Regions from separate parts of the Vibrio fluvialis genome, predicted to be linked through region 2. Evidence: riboswitches for the same ligand, from Rfam matches in the RefSeq annotation. Region 2 holds a riboswitch; the other holds the start of a gene.
What was found. Region 2 has a riboswitch for lysine ahead of DYA43_RS05610 (Na+/H+ antiporter NhaC family protein). Riboswitches for the same ligand answer to the same signal wherever they lie in the genome.
Positions count from the first base shown of each region.

Region 1: another riboswitch for lysine. It lies ahead of lysC (lysine-sensitive aspartokinase 3); the one in region 2 lies ahead of DYA43_RS05610 (Na+/H+ antiporter NhaC family protein).

Region 1 is NZ_UHIP01000001.1:2,671,933-2,680,458, forward strand. Features, by position in the region: gene galU (UTP--glucose-1-phosphate uridylyltransferase GalU) at 1-828, shown strand, start outside; gene uvrA (excinuclease ABC subunit UvrA) at 966-3,788, shown strand; gene DYA43_RS12555 (PglL family O-oligosaccharyltransferase) at 3,860-5,638, shown strand; gene DYA43_RS12560 (pyridoxal-phosphate-dependent aminotransferase family protein) at 5,673-6,794, opposite strand; lysine riboswitch at 6,969-7,146, shown strand; gene lysC (lysine-sensitive aspartokinase 3) at 7,254-8,526, shown strand, end outside.
Region 2 is NZ_UHIP01000001.1:1,166,767-1,175,292, reverse strand. Features, by position in the region: gene hisD (histidinol dehydrogenase) at 1-1,220, opposite strand, end outside; gene hisG (ATP phosphoribosyltransferase) at 1,226-2,122, opposite strand; His leader region at 2,177-2,313, opposite strand; gene DYA43_RS05615 (sigma-54 interaction domain-containing protein) at 2,687-3,628, shown strand; gene DYA43_RS05610 (Na+/H+ antiporter NhaC family protein) at 3,671-5,272, opposite strand; lysine riboswitch at 5,384-5,567, opposite strand; gene DYA43_RS05605 (H-NS family histone-like protein) at 5,979-6,383, shown strand; gene DYA43_RS05600 (inosine/guanosine kinase) at 6,683-7,987, opposite strand; gene mnmA (tRNA 2-thiouridine(34) synthase MnmA) at 8,359-8,526, shown strand, end outside.

The sequences.
Region 1 (8,526 bases), 1.5 Mb from region 2:
CGTTTCTTACCGGCCACCAAATCCATGCCTAAAGAGATGATGCCTGTTGTCAACAAACCCCTGATTGAATATGGCGTCGAAGAAGCGATTCAGGCGGGCATGACGGGTATGTGTATCGTCACTGGCCGCGGCAAGCATTCGATCATGGATCACTTCGATATGAACTACGAGCTGGAACACCAGATCCGTGGTACCAACAAAGAAGAGCTGTTGGTTGATATCCGCCAGATCATCGATACCGCACAATTTACTTACATCCGTCAGCGCGAAATGAAAGGCTTGGGCCATGCGATTCTGACTGGTCGAGAACTGGTTGGCGATGAGCCATTTGCTGTGGTTCTGGCTGATGACCTGTGTGTGAACGAAGAGCAAGGTGTATTGGCGCAAATGGTTGCCCTGTACAAACAGTTCCGTTGCTCAATCGTTGCCGTTCAGGAAGTCCCGGAAAATGAAACGCATAAATATGGTGTAATTTCTGGTGAGATGATCAAAGACGATCTGTTCCGTGTCGATGATATGGTCGAAAAACCTGAGCCGGGTACCGCCCCTAGTAATCTGGCGATCATCGGTCGTTACATTCTGACTCCGGATATTTTTGAACTGATCGAAAATACGGAACCGGGCAAAGGTGGCGAAATTCAGATCACGGACGCTCTGCTGAAACAAGCACAAGCGGGTTGCGTTCTGGCCTACAAATTCAAAGGCAAACGCTTTGACTGTGGTAGCGTAGAAGGCTACATCGAAGCAACCAACTACTGCTTTGAACATCTGTATCAGAAAAACGAACAGAAAGTTGAACTGGCTAAGCACTCCACCAAGAAAGCTTAATCTGCCTTAGTTTCAGAACGATAAAGCCATCTTTTAAGATGGCTTTATTTTTAACTGTTTTTTTATCCAGTACTTCTTTGCACAAATCTCACTCTATGTAATACTTGTTCGACTTGGTATGACATAGAGCAAATCTGATGGACAAAATCGAAGTACGTGGTGCTCGTACCCATAACCTGAAGAACATCAATCTGACGATTCCGCGCGACAAACTGATTGTGATCACGGGCCTATCTGGTTCGGGTAAATCATCGCTCGCGTTCGATACTCTGTATGCCGAAGGGCAACGCCGTTACGTCGAATCCCTGTCAGCTTATGCGCGTCAGTTTCTGTCATTAATGGAAAAGCCGGATGTGGACCATATTGAGGGTCTATCACCAGCAATTTCTATTGAACAGAAATCTACCTCCCATAACCCGCGTTCGACCGTCGGTACGATTACCGAGGTATATGACTACCTGCGTCTGTTATACGCCCGCGTTGGTGAACCACGTTGTCCGGAACACAAAGTGCCGCTGGCCGCGCAAACCATCAGTCAGATGGTGGATAAAGTGCTGGAGATGCCGGAAGGCTCCAAGCTGATGCTGCTGGCCCCTATCGTGAAAGAGCGCAAAGGCGAACACGTTAAAACTTTGGAAAATCTGGCCGCGCAAGGCTTTATTCGCGCCCGCATCGATGGGGAAACCTGCGATCTTTCCGATCCACCGACACTGGAACTACACAAAAAACACACCATTGAAGTGGTGGTGGATCGTTTCAAAGTACGCAGCGATCTGCAGCAACGCCTGGCTGAATCGTTTGAAACCGCACTGGAACTGTCCGGCGGGATCGTGGTGGTGGCACCGATGGAAGGCGATGGTGAAGAACACGTGTTTTCAGCCAATTTCGCCTGCCCGCATTGTGGTTACAGTATGCGAGAGCTTGAACCACGTCTGTTCTCATTCAACAACCCAGCAGGCGCCTGCCAGACTTGTGACGGTTTGGGGGTTCAACAATATTTCGATCCGGACCGGGTCATTCAGGATGCCAGCCTGAGTCTTGCTCAAGGCGCCATTCGTGGTTGGGATCAGAAAAACTACTATTACTTTCAGATGCTGACGTCGCTGGCAGATCACTATGGGTTTGATCTGCATACGCCATTCAACAAGCTGCCAAAGAAAACACAGGAAATCATCCTGCAAGGTTCTGGCCGCACGGAAGTCGAATTCAAATACATTAACGATCGTGGTGACATCCGCGTTAAACGTCATCCGTTTGAAGGCATTCTGAACACGCTGGAACGCCGCTACCGTGATACCGAGTCGAGCTCAGTACGCGAAGAGCTAGTGAAATACATTTCCAACAAACCGTGTGCAAGCTGTGAAGGGACTCGCCTTCGTCTTGAAGCGCGCAACGTCTTCGTTAATGACACCACTTTGCCGCAAATCGTCGAGCTCAGCATCGCCGATGCTCTGGCTTTCTTCCAGACGCTGACTCTGGAAGGACAGCGTGCACAGATTGCCGAAAAAGTGATGAAAGAGATCAACGACCGTCTGCAATTTCTGGTCAACGTCGGTCTGAACTATCTCAATCTGTCGCGCAGTGCGGAAACGTTGTCTGGCGGTGAAGCGCAGCGTATTCGTCTGGCAAGCCAGATTGGTGCCGGTCTGGTGGGCGTGATGTACGTACTCGATGAACCGTCAATTGGTCTCCACCAGCGAGACAACGAACGCCTGTTGAAAACACTGAATCATTTGCGCGATCTGGGCAATACCGTTCTGGTCGTTGAACACGACGAGGATGCGATCCGCTTGGCCGATCACGTGATTGACATCGGTCCGGGTGCGGGTGTACATGGCGGATCCGTCGTCGCAGAAGGCACAGTGGAAGAAATCATTGCCAACAAAAACTCGCTGACAGGCCAGTATCTGAGCGGCGTTAAAGCCATTGAGGTACCGAAGCAGCGCGTACCACGCGATGCCAAGAAAACGGTTGAGCTGATCGGTGCGACCGGCAATAACCTGAAGAACGTCAATCTGTCAATTCCGGTGGGCCTGTTCAGTTGTATTACCGGGGTATCAGGTTCTGGTAAGTCGACGCTGATCAACGATACCTTCTTTAATATTGCGCACATTGCGCTGAATGACGCGACCACCTCGACACCTGCACCGTACAAGTCGATCAAAGGTCTGGAACATTTCGATAAAGTGATCGATATCGACCAGAGCCCAATTGGTCGTACGCCACGTTCAAACCCGGCCACTTATACTGGGATCTTTACTCCGATCCGCGAACTGTTTTCCGGCACGCAAGAATCACGCTCGCGAGGTTACAAACCGGGTCGCTTCAGTTTCAACGTCCGTGGTGGGCGTTGTGAAGCCTGTCAGGGTGACGGGGTGATCAAAGTGGAAATGCACTTCCTGCCGGATGTGTATGTACCGTGTGATGTATGTAAGGGCAAGCGCTACAATCGCGAAACGCTGGAAGTGCGTTACAAAGGCAAAACCATCGATGAAGTGCTGGAAATGACCGTGGAAGACGCGCGCGAATTCTTTGAGCCAGTACCGGTGATCGCCCGTAAACTGCAAACCTTGATGGATGTTGGTCTGTCTTACATTCGTCTTGGCCAGTCCGCTACGACTCTTTCCGGTGGTGAGGCGCAGCGGGTGAAACTCGCTCGAGAACTGTCCAAACGCGACACAGGCAAAACACTGTATATTCTGGATGAACCAACCACAGGTCTGCACTTCCATGATATTCAGCAACTGCTCGATGTATTGCATCGCCTGCGAGATAACGGCAACACCGTGGTGGTGATTGAGCACAACCTGGATGTCATTAAAACCGCCGACTGGATTGTCGATTTAGGCCCTGAAGGCGGACAAGGTGGGGGAGAAATCATCGCCCAAGGTACACCGGAAGATGTGGCGCAGGTCGAAGGATCGCATACGGCTCGCTTCCTTAAGCCTATGTTGAAATAGAAAAAAGCGGTAAAGTGACGAAACCAGCGGTCTGACGCTGGTTTCTTTTTTCCATTTGGTTGTGAGACGTTATGGCAACATTGTTACTGAGTGGCACTCAACTGGAACCACAAGCGCCCAGTGTTCCGTTGAATAAACCTTTTCTGATTGCGTTAGGCTGCGTGTACTTGCTCGCGATGCACTTTTTTATGCCCAATCCGGGCGGTGCCGGATTAGCGCTGTCATTCAATGCCACCACCTGGCTAGTGCTGAGCTTTGCCCTCGCCATTGGCCTCTATCAGCTCGCAACCTACCGCAAACTGCGTTATTCCAAACTGACGGTGGTGTTTTTGATCAGCAGTGTGATCATGACTCTGCCGATGTTTTACTCCAACGCCTATTGGCAAGGAGCATTGAGCCGCATTACCGGACTGTGGGCCGGATTGCTGCTATTTGTGGTGCTGCAGCAGTTCTATTTCAGTAATAAGCATAAACAGCGTCTGCTGTGGTACATCGTTCTGGCCTGTCTGATTGAAGCCGCCTTTGGCTTGTTCCAGTACTTTGAACTCAAACCGGGCAATATCTTTGGCTACAATACGATAGCCAACCGACCTTACGGCATTTTCCAGCAACCTAATGTGATGGCGAGCTTCCTCGCGACAGGACTGGTGCTGTCTGGCTACCTGCTGGCCCGTCAGCCGAAGAAATACAACAAACACCTCAGCGAAGTCAGTTTGCTGTATCTCACTCCGGTGATGACGCTGCCGCTGTTAGTCGTGCTGGCTTCTCGTACGGGTTGGTTATCGGCGCTATTAGGTATCGCTCTGATCCTGCCTTATATCTACCGTTTTTCACCGCGTCAGCGATTTATCAACTGGATTCTGGCCAGTATCGCAGGTTTGTTGATTGGTTTTGCCGCCTTACAGGTTGGAAATAATGGTCAGCTTGCGGCCGACAAAGCCGATTTAGACAGTCCGCGGCGCTACACTTTTCCGCAAGCGCTGGATATGCTGATTGAAAAGCCCTTTACCGGCTACGGCTACGGGAACTTCGAAGCCAAATATATGCTCTACACGGCTCGTCAGCACCAGCTCAACAGCAATTATCATCCTGGCCTGCCATCTATGGACCATCCGCATAATGAAACGCTGTACTGGGGTGTAGAAGGTGGCCTGCTGCCGATTCTGGGTATGGCGATTGCAGCCGGATTCGTCTTAATGCGTATCCGGTCCGCTAAGAAAGGCACCCGACTGGCTATGTTTGCTCTGTTGTTACCCATTACACTGCACAGCCAGCTCGAATATCCGTTTTACCACTCAGCCATTCACTGGATTACGTTTATTATTCTGTTGTTTTGGATCGATCAACGGGTCGCCAAATATCGCTTCGCTCGTTTTAGCAAGTTCAGTAAATCCGCACTGCGTATCGCCAGCATACTGCTGCCGTTTCTCACAACGATCTACATGCTCAGCGCTCTGCACACCAATTACGTGCTGACGAAGTTTGAGACCTCACAACCCAGGGATCCGGAAATTCTCAACAAAGTGACGAATCCGGTCGTCTGGCAAGATCGTTACGACTGGGATGTTTACAGTACGTACCTCAATATCGGTTTGTACAACCAACAGCCGCAGTATATTCAGCCCTACATCGATTGGTCATTGGCAATCATCAAACACAAGCCACGCCCGGCGTTTTACAACAATCTGATCCTTGCATATCAGGGATTAGGCGATCATAGCCGCGCTGAACAGATCCGCACTGAAGCTGAATTTCTGTTTCCGGATAAAGAGTTCGCCAACGTGCAATATGTACCGCCTTCGAGCGCGGTCTCGACAGCTCAATCGTACGAGGAGAGCGACGAGGAATAAAAAAGGTGGCTCCGGCCACCTTTTTTATTGTCACTTATTGCGTCAGCGCTTCTTCCAGGGCTTTGAGACACAAGGCTATATTTTCTGCTCTTGCACCATAGCCCATCACGCCTATGCGCCACGCTTTGCCTGCCAAAGCCCCCAGTCCTGCACCAATCTCTAGGTTGTATTCATTGAGCAGATGGGTGCGTACCGCAGCGTCATCGACACCTTCAGGAATGTACACCGCATTCAGTTGTGGCAAGCGGCTGGCTTCATCCACCACAAACGTCAGTCCCAACTGCTCCAAACCTGTTTTGAGTTTATCGTGCATCTTACGATGACGAGCCCAAGCATTCTCCAACCCTTCATTTTTCAGGATCAACAACGCTTCATGCAGCGCATACAGACTATTCACCGGCGCCGTATGGTGGTAGCTGCGTTTACCCTGCCCGCTCCAATACCCTAAAACCAAGCTCTGATCGAGGAACCAACTCTGAATAGGTGTGGTGCGTGACTGTATCTTCTCAATCGCTTTGACTGAAAAGGTCAACGGAGCAAGGCCCGGAACACACGACAAACACTTCTGGCTACCGGAATACACCGCATCCAGTTGCCATTCATCCACCAGCAAAGGCACACCACCCAATGACGTCACCGCATCAACAATTGTCAGCATACCATGCTGTTTCGCCAACGCGCCCAGCGCCTTGGCATCACTGCAAGCACCGGTAGAAGTCTCAGCATGTACGAACGCCAGAACTTTGGCATCCGGATGCTGCGCAATCGCCGCGGACACTTTCTCCACCGAGACAGGTTTACCCCATTCATCATCCACAACGACAACTTCGCCACCACAACGCACGACGTTCTCGCGCATACGCTCACCGAACACACCGTTGCGGCACACAATCACTTTGTCACCCGGTTCAACCAGATTGACGAAACACGCTTCCATCCCCGCGCTGCCCGGTGCGGAAACCGCAATGGTAAAGTCGTTTTCAGTCTGGAACGCGTATTTCAACAGCTGTTTGAGTTCATCCATCATCCCCACAAACAGTGGATCCAAATGGCCCACCGTTGGGCGACTGAGTGCCTGCAGAACCTGCGGAGAAATATCCGAGGGGCCAGGGCCCATCAGAATACGATGTGGGGGAATGAAACTACGGATAGTCATAATTGCTCCTTGCTTGGGGGGATGAAAAACAAGGGTAATCGAAATCCCCCAACGCGACAATTCGACTGAGGTCTAGAGGTCGAACCAGCGTCACATTCACTGAATAATTATTTTCATTGAGTGAGAAATTTACGATTGACAATAAGCACATAAACCCGTTCAATGTGTGAGCTATCTAGCAGAAGAGGAGCACTGCCCAGGCAGGTGTTTTGTGGAGCCTCAACTCCAATACAGAACACTCAGGGGGAGTAGTGCCGAGATGGATCAGAATTGTGGTTCTGGTTTGTCGGTTGAACGGGCTGAATCCCTTCAACTGTCATCAGTACTATGCTGATGAAGAGCTTCTGAGGAAACCTTTCAAAGTACACCTCTCTTTTTTGCTCTAAGAACACTCTCTTCAAAACATTGGACGTTGGATTACCAACCATTTTAATTTCTGGGAAGTCTGGGAGAAATGCCGTGAGTGCATTCAATGTCGCCAAATTTGGCGGTACAAGTGTTGCGAATTTTGAAGCGATGAGCCGTTGCTCTGCCATCATCGAAAATAATCCACAAACCAAACTGGTCGTCAGCAGCGCCTGCTCTGGTGTGACCAATCTATTGGTGGAATTGGCAAACGGTGTGCAGGAAGCTGAACAGCGTCTGGCAATCGTAAAGCAGTTGGCGGATATTCATGATGCGATTATTGACCAGTTGGCGGACCCGACTCAGGTCGAAAAAGAAGTGCACACCATTTTAGACAGCGTGGCCAGCGCTGCTGAAGCGGCCTCGTTCCAATCCAGTAAGAAACTGACCGATCATCTGGTTGCCTGCGGTGAACTGATGTCGACTTATATTCTGGCGCAGCTGATGCGTGAACGCGGCGTCGATGCGGTGCGTTTTGATATTCGTGACGTCTTACGCACCGATGATCATTATGGTCGCGCGGAACCGCAGGTTGATGAGATCAAACGTCTGGCCAAACAAACGCTGGTGCCGCTGTGCCAGCAACATGTGGTCGTCACGCAGGGCTTTATCGGCTCAGATGAGCAAGGTAACACCACCACGCTGGGCCGTGGCGGCAGTGACTATTCAGCAGCCTTGATTGCTGAAGCCGTTGAAGCCAGCGGCCTCGAGATCTGGACTGACGTACCGGGCATCTACACCACAGACCCACGCATTGCGCCTAAAGCTGCGCCAATCCCGGAGATCAGTTTCAGCGAAGCGTCTGAGATGGCCAATTTTGGCGCTAAAATCCTGCACCCTTCCACGCTGGTTCCGGCGATTCGTCACGGCATTCCTGTGTTTGTCGGTTCGTCTAAAGAACCGGAAAAAGGCGGTACCTGGATTCGTCAGGAAGTGGAAAACTCACCACAGTTTCGCGCGCTGGCTCTGCGCTGCAACCAGACCATGGTGACACTACGCAGCGCCAAGATGTTTCATGCCTACGGCTTCCTGGCTAAAGTGTTTGAAGTTCTGGCCAAGTACAAAATTTCCGTCGATCTGATCACGACTTCAGAGATCAGTGTGTCGCTGACTCTGGATAAAACCGACACGTCTGGTGGCGCGCCGGAACTACCTCAAGAAGCGCGTGCCGAATTGGAAGAACTGGCGACAGTCGAAGTGGAACACAATCTGTGTTTGGTGGCGTTGATCGGCAACCAGATGGAGACCAAAGGCTACGCCAAGCAAGTGTTCAGCACTCTGGGTGACTTCAACCTGCGCATGATCTGTTACGGCGCCAGCGATCACA
Region 2 (8,526 bases):
ATTGCTACAACGGTCGGAGCCAGAGTTTGCAGACCCTCTGCACTCAGCTCTTGCACTGTCATTCGTTTACTGAAGTCTGCCAAGCCCAAACTTGAGTAGGTACGGGTATAACCGTAGGTCGGCAGTACGTGGTTAGTACCTGATGCGTAATCGCCAACCGACTCTGGCGACCAGTCACCCAGGAAAATAGAACCAGCATTGTCGAGCAGTGGCACCAACTCACGTGGATTTTTGGTCTGAACAATCAGGTGCTCCGGACCATAGAAGTTTGAAATCGATACTGCTTGAGTCAGCGACTCAGCGATGATGATTAAGCTAGATGCCAGCGCTTTTTCAGCGATACCGGAACGTGATAGTTCTTTCAGTTGCTTTTGCACTGCGTCGGTCACTTTGTCGGCAACGACTGGTGATGGCGTCACTAACACAACTTGAGAATCTGGGCCGTGTTCTGCCTGGCTGAGCAAATCAGCGGCGATAAAATCTGGGTCAGCGGTATCGTCAGCAATAACCAATACTTCTGATGGGCCTGCTGGCATATCAATCGCCGCACCGCGGAAATCGTTGCTCACCTGACGCTTAGCTTCGGTGACATACGCGTTACCCGGGCCAAAAATCTTATCGACTTTAGCCACGGTTTCGGTGCCGTAAGCCATGGCCGCAATCGCCTGGCCGCCGCCAACGTTATAGACTTCATCAATCTTACACAGCTTGGCTACATACAGAATTTCGTCGGCAATCGGCGGCGGTGAACACAGCACCACTTTACGGCAACCCGCAATTTGCGCCGGAACACCCAACATCAATACTGTTGACGGCAGTGGTGCGCTACCACCCGGAATATAAAGGCCCACTTTATTGATGGCGTGTGTCACTTGCTCACACACCACACCCGGCATGGTTTCGACCTTAATTGGTTGCGGTTTCTGTGCTTTATGGAACTTTGCGATATTGGTGTAAGCCTGCTCCAGTGCCTGTTTCATCTCGTCGCTAAGACGTTCAGACGCTGCGTCAATTTCGTCTTGAGTGACACGAATCGATTCTGGTGTCACACGGTCAAACTTTGCAGTCAGCTCCAGCAGCGCAGCATCGCCTTCTGCACGCACCTTCGCGATCACTTCCGAAACGGCAGCAGTAATATTGGCACCTTCTGCAATGGCAGGACGCTCCAGAATGGAATCTTGCTGAGTTTCACTCAACGATTGCCAAACAACAGTTCTCATCGCGATTACTCCATAATCTTTTCGATTGGTAGAACAAGAATAGAACTTGCGCCTAATGCTTTCAGCTGTTCCATCGTTTCCCAGAACAGATTCTCTGAGCTCACCATGTGTACGGCCACCTTGGTTTTATCAGCAGAAAGAGGCAGAACGGTTGGATCTTCAGCACCCGGCAACAGGGATTTCACTTGCGCCAGTTTATCCACCGGAGCATGCAGCATGATGTACTTCGATTCTTTTGCTTGTTGAACGCCCTGCATACGAGCCAGCAGCTTTTCAATCAGTTCAACTTTATCAGCCGCGAAATCACCGCTGCGCTGAATCAGAACCGCTTTAGACTGGTAAATGACTTCCACTTCTTTCAGGCCGTTCGCTTCCAGAGTTGCGCCGGTAGAAACCAGGTCAGCAATAGCGTCAGCCAGGCCAGCACGTGGTGCCACTTCCACCGAACCGGTTAGCATACAAGTAGTGAAGTCAATGCCCTGCTCATCCATGTAGGCTTTTAGCAGTTGCGGATAGGTGGTTGCGATGCGTTTGCCACGCAGATCTTGTGGACTGTTGTATGGCAGTTCTTTATCGATGGCGATAGACAGGCGACAGCCTCCGAAATCCATACGACGCAAAGAAACAAATTCACTCGGCTGGTTGAGAGCCTTACGATCAAGACGGGTTTCTTCCAGTACGTTTTCACCCACGAAACCTAAATCCACAACACCGTCCATGATCAGGCCAGGAATATCGTCATCACGAACCAGCAACAGGTCAATCGGCATATTTAGTGAGTGCACGACCAGGCGCTCACCCATGATATTGAATTTCACACCACATTTTTTCAGCAGTTCCTGACACTCTTTGCTCAGGCGACCTTTCTTTTGAATTGCGATTCTTAGGCGTTGTGTTTGCATTACATTCTTCCTTAATAACTTGTTGAATTTATTTAAGATTTATAAAAGCCAAATAGTAAAAAACCCTCGAGAGATTGGTCTCCCGAGGGTCTGAAATCTGTAAATATTTTCATGTAACCACCGGGAGCGTCCTGCCTCCCGGGTATGCGTACATCTCCCGAAAGACAACTTAGGGATGATGGTGATGATGAATGTTCATTACAAAATTACGCATACTTAACAACTTTGGGTTGGTTAACTGGATTGCTTTCAACACTAACCAAGCTGGAGATAATTTGCAACCGCTAATTTATATTTTTTTCACCTGATGAATCCACACCGAAGCGGTCTCCATCACCAACCCGAAGAAACGAATAAAGTATTAGTACGGAACTCATCCGATTTTCTTAGCGGCCACTTCCTCAATTTCATCAAAAAGTGATATTTGAGCGCAAGTCACTGACAAAGATATGCACCACATCACATAAAGATGAGCAAGCCTTTGTGGTTTCTTAAATGTAAGACACGGTCTAGACCTTAAGTTACGCTAAGTTTAAAGAGGTCATTTTACCTTGGTATCGTGAAGTGAGTGCTCATGTAGATTCATTGTGTGCCGCAGCTTACAACACGCTGGAACTGATCGGCGAGAGCTCCAGCATGGCAGATGTGCGCAACAAGATTTTGAAATACGCCAACAGTGACGCTGAAGTCCTTATCCAAGGTGAAACCGGTGTGGGCAAAGGTCTGTGTGCCAAACTGATACATAAACTCTCTGCGCGGCGTGATCACCCATTCATTGAAGTGAACTGCGGTTCCATCGCCAGTGGTCTGATTGCGTCTGAACTGTTTGGCCACCAAAAAGGCGCATTTACCGGCGCTATTTCTGACCATATTGGTTACATCCAACGCTCGCACAACGGCACACTATTTCTCGATGAGATTGGTGATATGCCACCGGACTTGCAAATTCATCTGCTGCACTTTCTTGAGTCCAAAAAGATGCAGCGTTTGGGCTCAGACAGCAGCGTAGTGGTCAATTGCCGCATTATTGCGGCCAGCCATGTAGATTTGAAGCAAGACATTATTCAAGGTGGATTCCGGGAAGATTTATATTATCGCCTCAATATTTTGCCGCTCTTTATTCCCCCATTGCGCGAGCGCAAAGTCGATATCACCGGCTACGCTCAGTATTTCCTCAATGTGTTAAGCGATGGTAAGAAAAAACATCTGACCAAACCGGTACTGGATTATCTCAGCCGCCACTCTTGGCCGGGCAATGTGCGGGAACTGCGCAACGTGATCCAAAGAGCGATCATTATGTGTGGTGATAAGAACATCACTATTGCGGATTTGGGATTAGAAATTATCGACCGTCAAATGCTGCCCGCTTCCGATACGATTGATTCCGACTATTTATTGCAGGTCATCAGCGATCATAAACACAATATGAGTGCCGCAGCCCGCTATATGGGAATATCTCGCACCACTCTTTACCGACTTTTGAAAAAGTACAATCTGCAGAAATAAAAAACTCCGCCTGGGCGGAGTTTTTTATTTGGAATTCGACGATTAAGCCGTTTCGCAACTGGTCATTTTCGCTTTTGACAGACTGACAAAAACAAAACATACCGCGATGAAGGCTGCGCTCGCTGCGGCAAACGACAACATCACTGACGCCGTCATACCCAGCACCACGAAACCTACCGCAGAAACACCAGCTACCGCCAAAGAGTAAGGAAGCTGCGTTGATACGTGATCGATGTGATTACAACGTGCACCAGTTGAAGACAGAATCGTGGTATCTGAAATTGGTGAACAGTGGTCACCAAATACCGAACCTGCCAGCACAGCACTCAGCATTGGCAGCATCAGAGCTACATCGGTAGCACCAGCCATATCCCCTGCAATCGGCAGCATGATGCCGAATGTGCCCCAAGAAGTACCGGTCGAGAACGCCATGATCCCCGACAGAGCAAATAGAATCACTGGCAACCAGTGTGGGTTGATGTTGCCTTGCACCATGGATGAAAGGTAAGCACCGGTTTTCATGTCGCCGATAACAGAACCGATTGTCCAGGCGAAAATCAGAATCAGAATCGCACCGAACATCGATTTCGCACCGATCCACAGTGTTTTCGCGATTTCACCCAAACCAATACGCTGCTTCAGAACGGTATACAAAGCCACAGCCAAACCAACCAGGCCACCGTAAATCAGTGAAGTACCCACATCGGTATTTTCAAATGCGCCCAACACGTTGAACGCAATACCATCGCTGGCTAGTGATTGACCACCCGTGAAGAGCATCGCGCCAATAGTAGCGATGATCAGTAGAACGATAGGCAGGATCAGATCAGACACTTTACCGTGCTCGCTTTCGCGGATATCCAGCTCTTCATTGAGATCGTGAGCCGCTTGAGAGTCACTATCATCGTCACTGTCGAAACCTCGGCCCTGAGACGCATTAATTTCATGTTGACGCATTGGGCCGATGTCCATCTTGAACCAGACCACCGCGAATACCATCAACAGAGCGAAGATCGCGTAGAAGTTCATCGGTACCAGACGCATGTACGCACCCAGTGGTGAATAGTCAGTGATACCGTGTGACACCAGAATGCCACCGATGATGGTCATAATGTAGGCACCCCAGCTTGATGCTGGCATCACTACACACATTGGCGCTGCGGTCGAATCCAGAATATACGCCAGTTTAGCGCGAGACACGTAAAAGCGGTCAGTAACCGGACGAGCAATAGAACCTACGGCCAGGCTGTTAAAGTAGTCATCAACAAAAATGAACACGCCCAGGAAAGCGGCCAGAAGTTTAGAGCCTCGTTTACTTTTCACTCGAACCTGAGCCCACTCAGCGAACGCACGAGTGCCGCCAGAGAGTGTCAGCAACGCCGTCATCATACCCAGCAGAAGCAGGAAGCCAACAATACTCATGTTCCAAGTATTTAGACCGCCGTCTTCAACAAAGACACTCGATACTTTAGAACCAACATAGCTCAATGCCCCACCGACAGAGTAGTCAGCAAGAAGTAACGCACCTAATAAAATACCTACACCGAGAGATACCAATACTTTGCGGGTAACAATAGCGAGGCTAAGAGCCACCAGCGGCGGAAGTAAAGATAGTGGAGAGGAAGCAAAATCAATTACATTCATGATCTTCAAAAACCAGTAATAAATGGCTAGAGATCTACTGCAGACAAACCACGCAACGCTGCACGCAATTTATGTTGAACTAAGCGAAAGGGAAGCGAACACTTCACCCAACCCTACAGTAGCGCTCCATAGTTTAACAACAATATAGACTATGGCAGTGTTGCCCCTATTCGCTGACAACCCCAGCCAGCCGCTTTGATGTGCGAACTGACTTCGGCGATAAAACCTTTCATCATGGTTCATTGGCATCACCCCAACCATGAGTACTATTCGATACCGCGCCTCTACATCGAAAGTAGGACAATAAGTGGCAGTTAATACAAATTAACCGAATCTCACGTCGTACTTCCCATTAGGTGGGCGCTATTGTACTTATCAAGATTGTCAATGCAACATATCCTGTTATTTTAATTCGCCCACACAATGTCACATTGAACTTACATCCATTGATACTCATTTCATATCGCTATGCAATGGATATCACTTTGCATATATATAATGAAAGAAAAAACACCCATCTATTTAACTGAAATTGGCGCTAAAACCTTAATTAACTTATGGATGAATGGATTGCACAATAATAGTGAATGTCGCGCATTTAAGTTTTGACAGATATTTTGCTTAATATTCTGTATTCAATGTTGCCAGAATAAATTCCTAGGTTTAGTATTGAACTGTTAATTATTTTATTTCATAGGAAACGGTAATGTCGGAAGTTACGAAAACTCTATTGAATATTCGCAGCCTGCGCGCTTATGCACGCGAATTGACTCTGGAGCAGCTAGAAGAAGCTTTGGATAAATTAACTATCGTTGTTCAAGAGCGTAAAGAATCTGAAGAAGAAGAACGCGCAGAACGCGAAGCTCAGGAAGCGAAACTGGCAGCAATTGCAGAACAAATTGCAAAAGACGGCATTGATGTTGACGCGTTAATTACTGCTCTTGCTGGTGAAACAAAAACTAAAGCAAAAGGCAAACGCGCTCCTCGTCCAGCGAAATACAAATACATGGACAACGGCGTAGAAAAGACCTGGACAGGTCAAGGCCGTACACCTTCTGTTATCCAGAAAGCTCTGGACGAAGGTAAATCACTGGAAGAGTTCGCTCTCTAAGCCTTTGTGCTCTTAGATCCAAGTAAAAAAGCTCCTTCACGGAGCTTTTTTTATTTTTGATATAATACGATTATCTCAGCAGACCAAACGTTATATTAAACTTACTGACTATAATTGGTTGCATATAATCAGAAAGGTCTTATCGCCTTTTCAGATTTTTCTGACATTATAAGTCATTGTTGTCTAAAAAATTCAGCGCTTTTACTTTTAGATTGAGAACGTCGTTCTCTAATTACCCATCAACAAACTGCAGATAAAAAAATGCCACCGTTAACGGTGGCATTTTCTTAAACAAAGAATTAGCGTTCCCAGTACGCTTCTTCCAAACTATCTTCACGCTCTGGCAGTCCACGGGATAACCGTGGCGAATGTTGAACCAACACCTCATAACTCACGCGATTTGAATATTTACAAACCTGAGAAAATGAAGAATAGGTTAAGAATTCATGCTGGTGTTTGCTTGAATTCGGAACATTTTCTTTATGGTATTTATTTGCTGCCATATCGTGCAGTAGAGCAGACAAAGCAGCATCACCGGCACCATTGGTGTTTTTAATTTTCTCAGGACCACCCATATAAGGGGAAATATGAGAATAAATACGAACAGGATTAATGCAGCTGATTTTGCTGGCAGGACGGCTGAACTCATAGCGGTTGAATTCTGGAATCGAGCCAGGTAATAAAGGCAGAGAGGTTTCACGTTTCGCTGAATCCTCAGTGTAACCCGCCATAAACAGGCCAACCGGACCTGCGGTACACAGAACCAGGTCAACCCAATCCAGCGCTTTATCTGACGCCGCCAGAGGATCACGCTCGCCCGTCAGAGCCTCCGCTTCATCTTCGTTCATCGCGACAACCGTCACGTGGTCACGTAGGAAATCCTGCCAGAATTTAGGATCGTCCTGAATCACGAACTTAGTACCCAGCGTCAGTACGACAGGAACGTCGTATTTTTTCGCGTACTCAATGGCGCGCATGGTGGCTTCCGGCATCGGATCGCCTTCTTTACAACGCACCAAATAGGCGGTAATTACTAACGCTGAAGCACTTTTGAAAATCTTCTCAGGAATATTTTCCGGGCTCAGTTGGTTCATCTGACCTTCACTGATCGCAAACGTGCGCTCACCGTCTTCAGTAATCAGAGCGAAACAGCGACCAATAGCGCCATCGACACCCTGCAGGTAATTCAAATCCATGCGGCTGGAGGTATTACACAGATAACGGTAACCATAACTGCCGATTTTAATATCCTGACTCATTACGCCTAATAAGGTCGAACGATCATCAGCCAGTACAGAATAGTTATGAAGTGTGTTACCGATGGTGCCACCCGCATATTCATTGGTAATCAGCTGTTCAGACTTCAACTCATTGTACAGTGCTTCGGCCGCTTCATCGCTGATGACCAGCGAGTGCCCTTTACTCAGACCATAACGCTCAATCAAGTCAGTATCGACTTTCGCTTCAATATCCACCAGAGTTTGGTCGATACCAATAATATGAGTGCGCGACATTTTTTTGCTTTCTTGTGCTTGAATCACAAGAGGATCGCGCGCGTGAACAGGGAAATAATGCTTGGATTTGCGTTGGCCAGGAAATTTCATAACGTCAGTTTGGGCTTGGGAATGAAAGGATGCGCGATTCTACCTCGCACCCTATAAGGCGGCAACTCACACAATTATAGCAAACGATTGCAACGTGGATATTTTTATCAACGCCATAAATAAGAACGATTACATTCTGCAGCTATGTTTATATTGGCGAATTGCTCAGCGATATTTGTCGCAGGAAAGCAGTCAATATATATCCCCTTCCCTTCGGTCATTTTTCATTGGGCCTTTTGTACAGCGCTTCGCCACTGGCGGAAAGAGCATCAAATAGCATCGCAAGGAAGTGTGATTGCGGTCGCGGATCTGTCCTCAAAAAAATCTTTCTGTTAGAATCTGCCTCCTAGTTAATCAAGTGGTGTTTAGTCATGTCAGAGAACCGCAACGCAAACAGCCAAAAGAAAGTCATAGTCGGTATGTCAGGTGGCGTTGATTCATCCGTTTCAGCTTATCTTCTTCAACAGCAGGGTTATCAGGTTGAAGGCCTGTTCATGAAGAACTGGGAAGAAGATGACAACGAAGAATACTGTACAGCG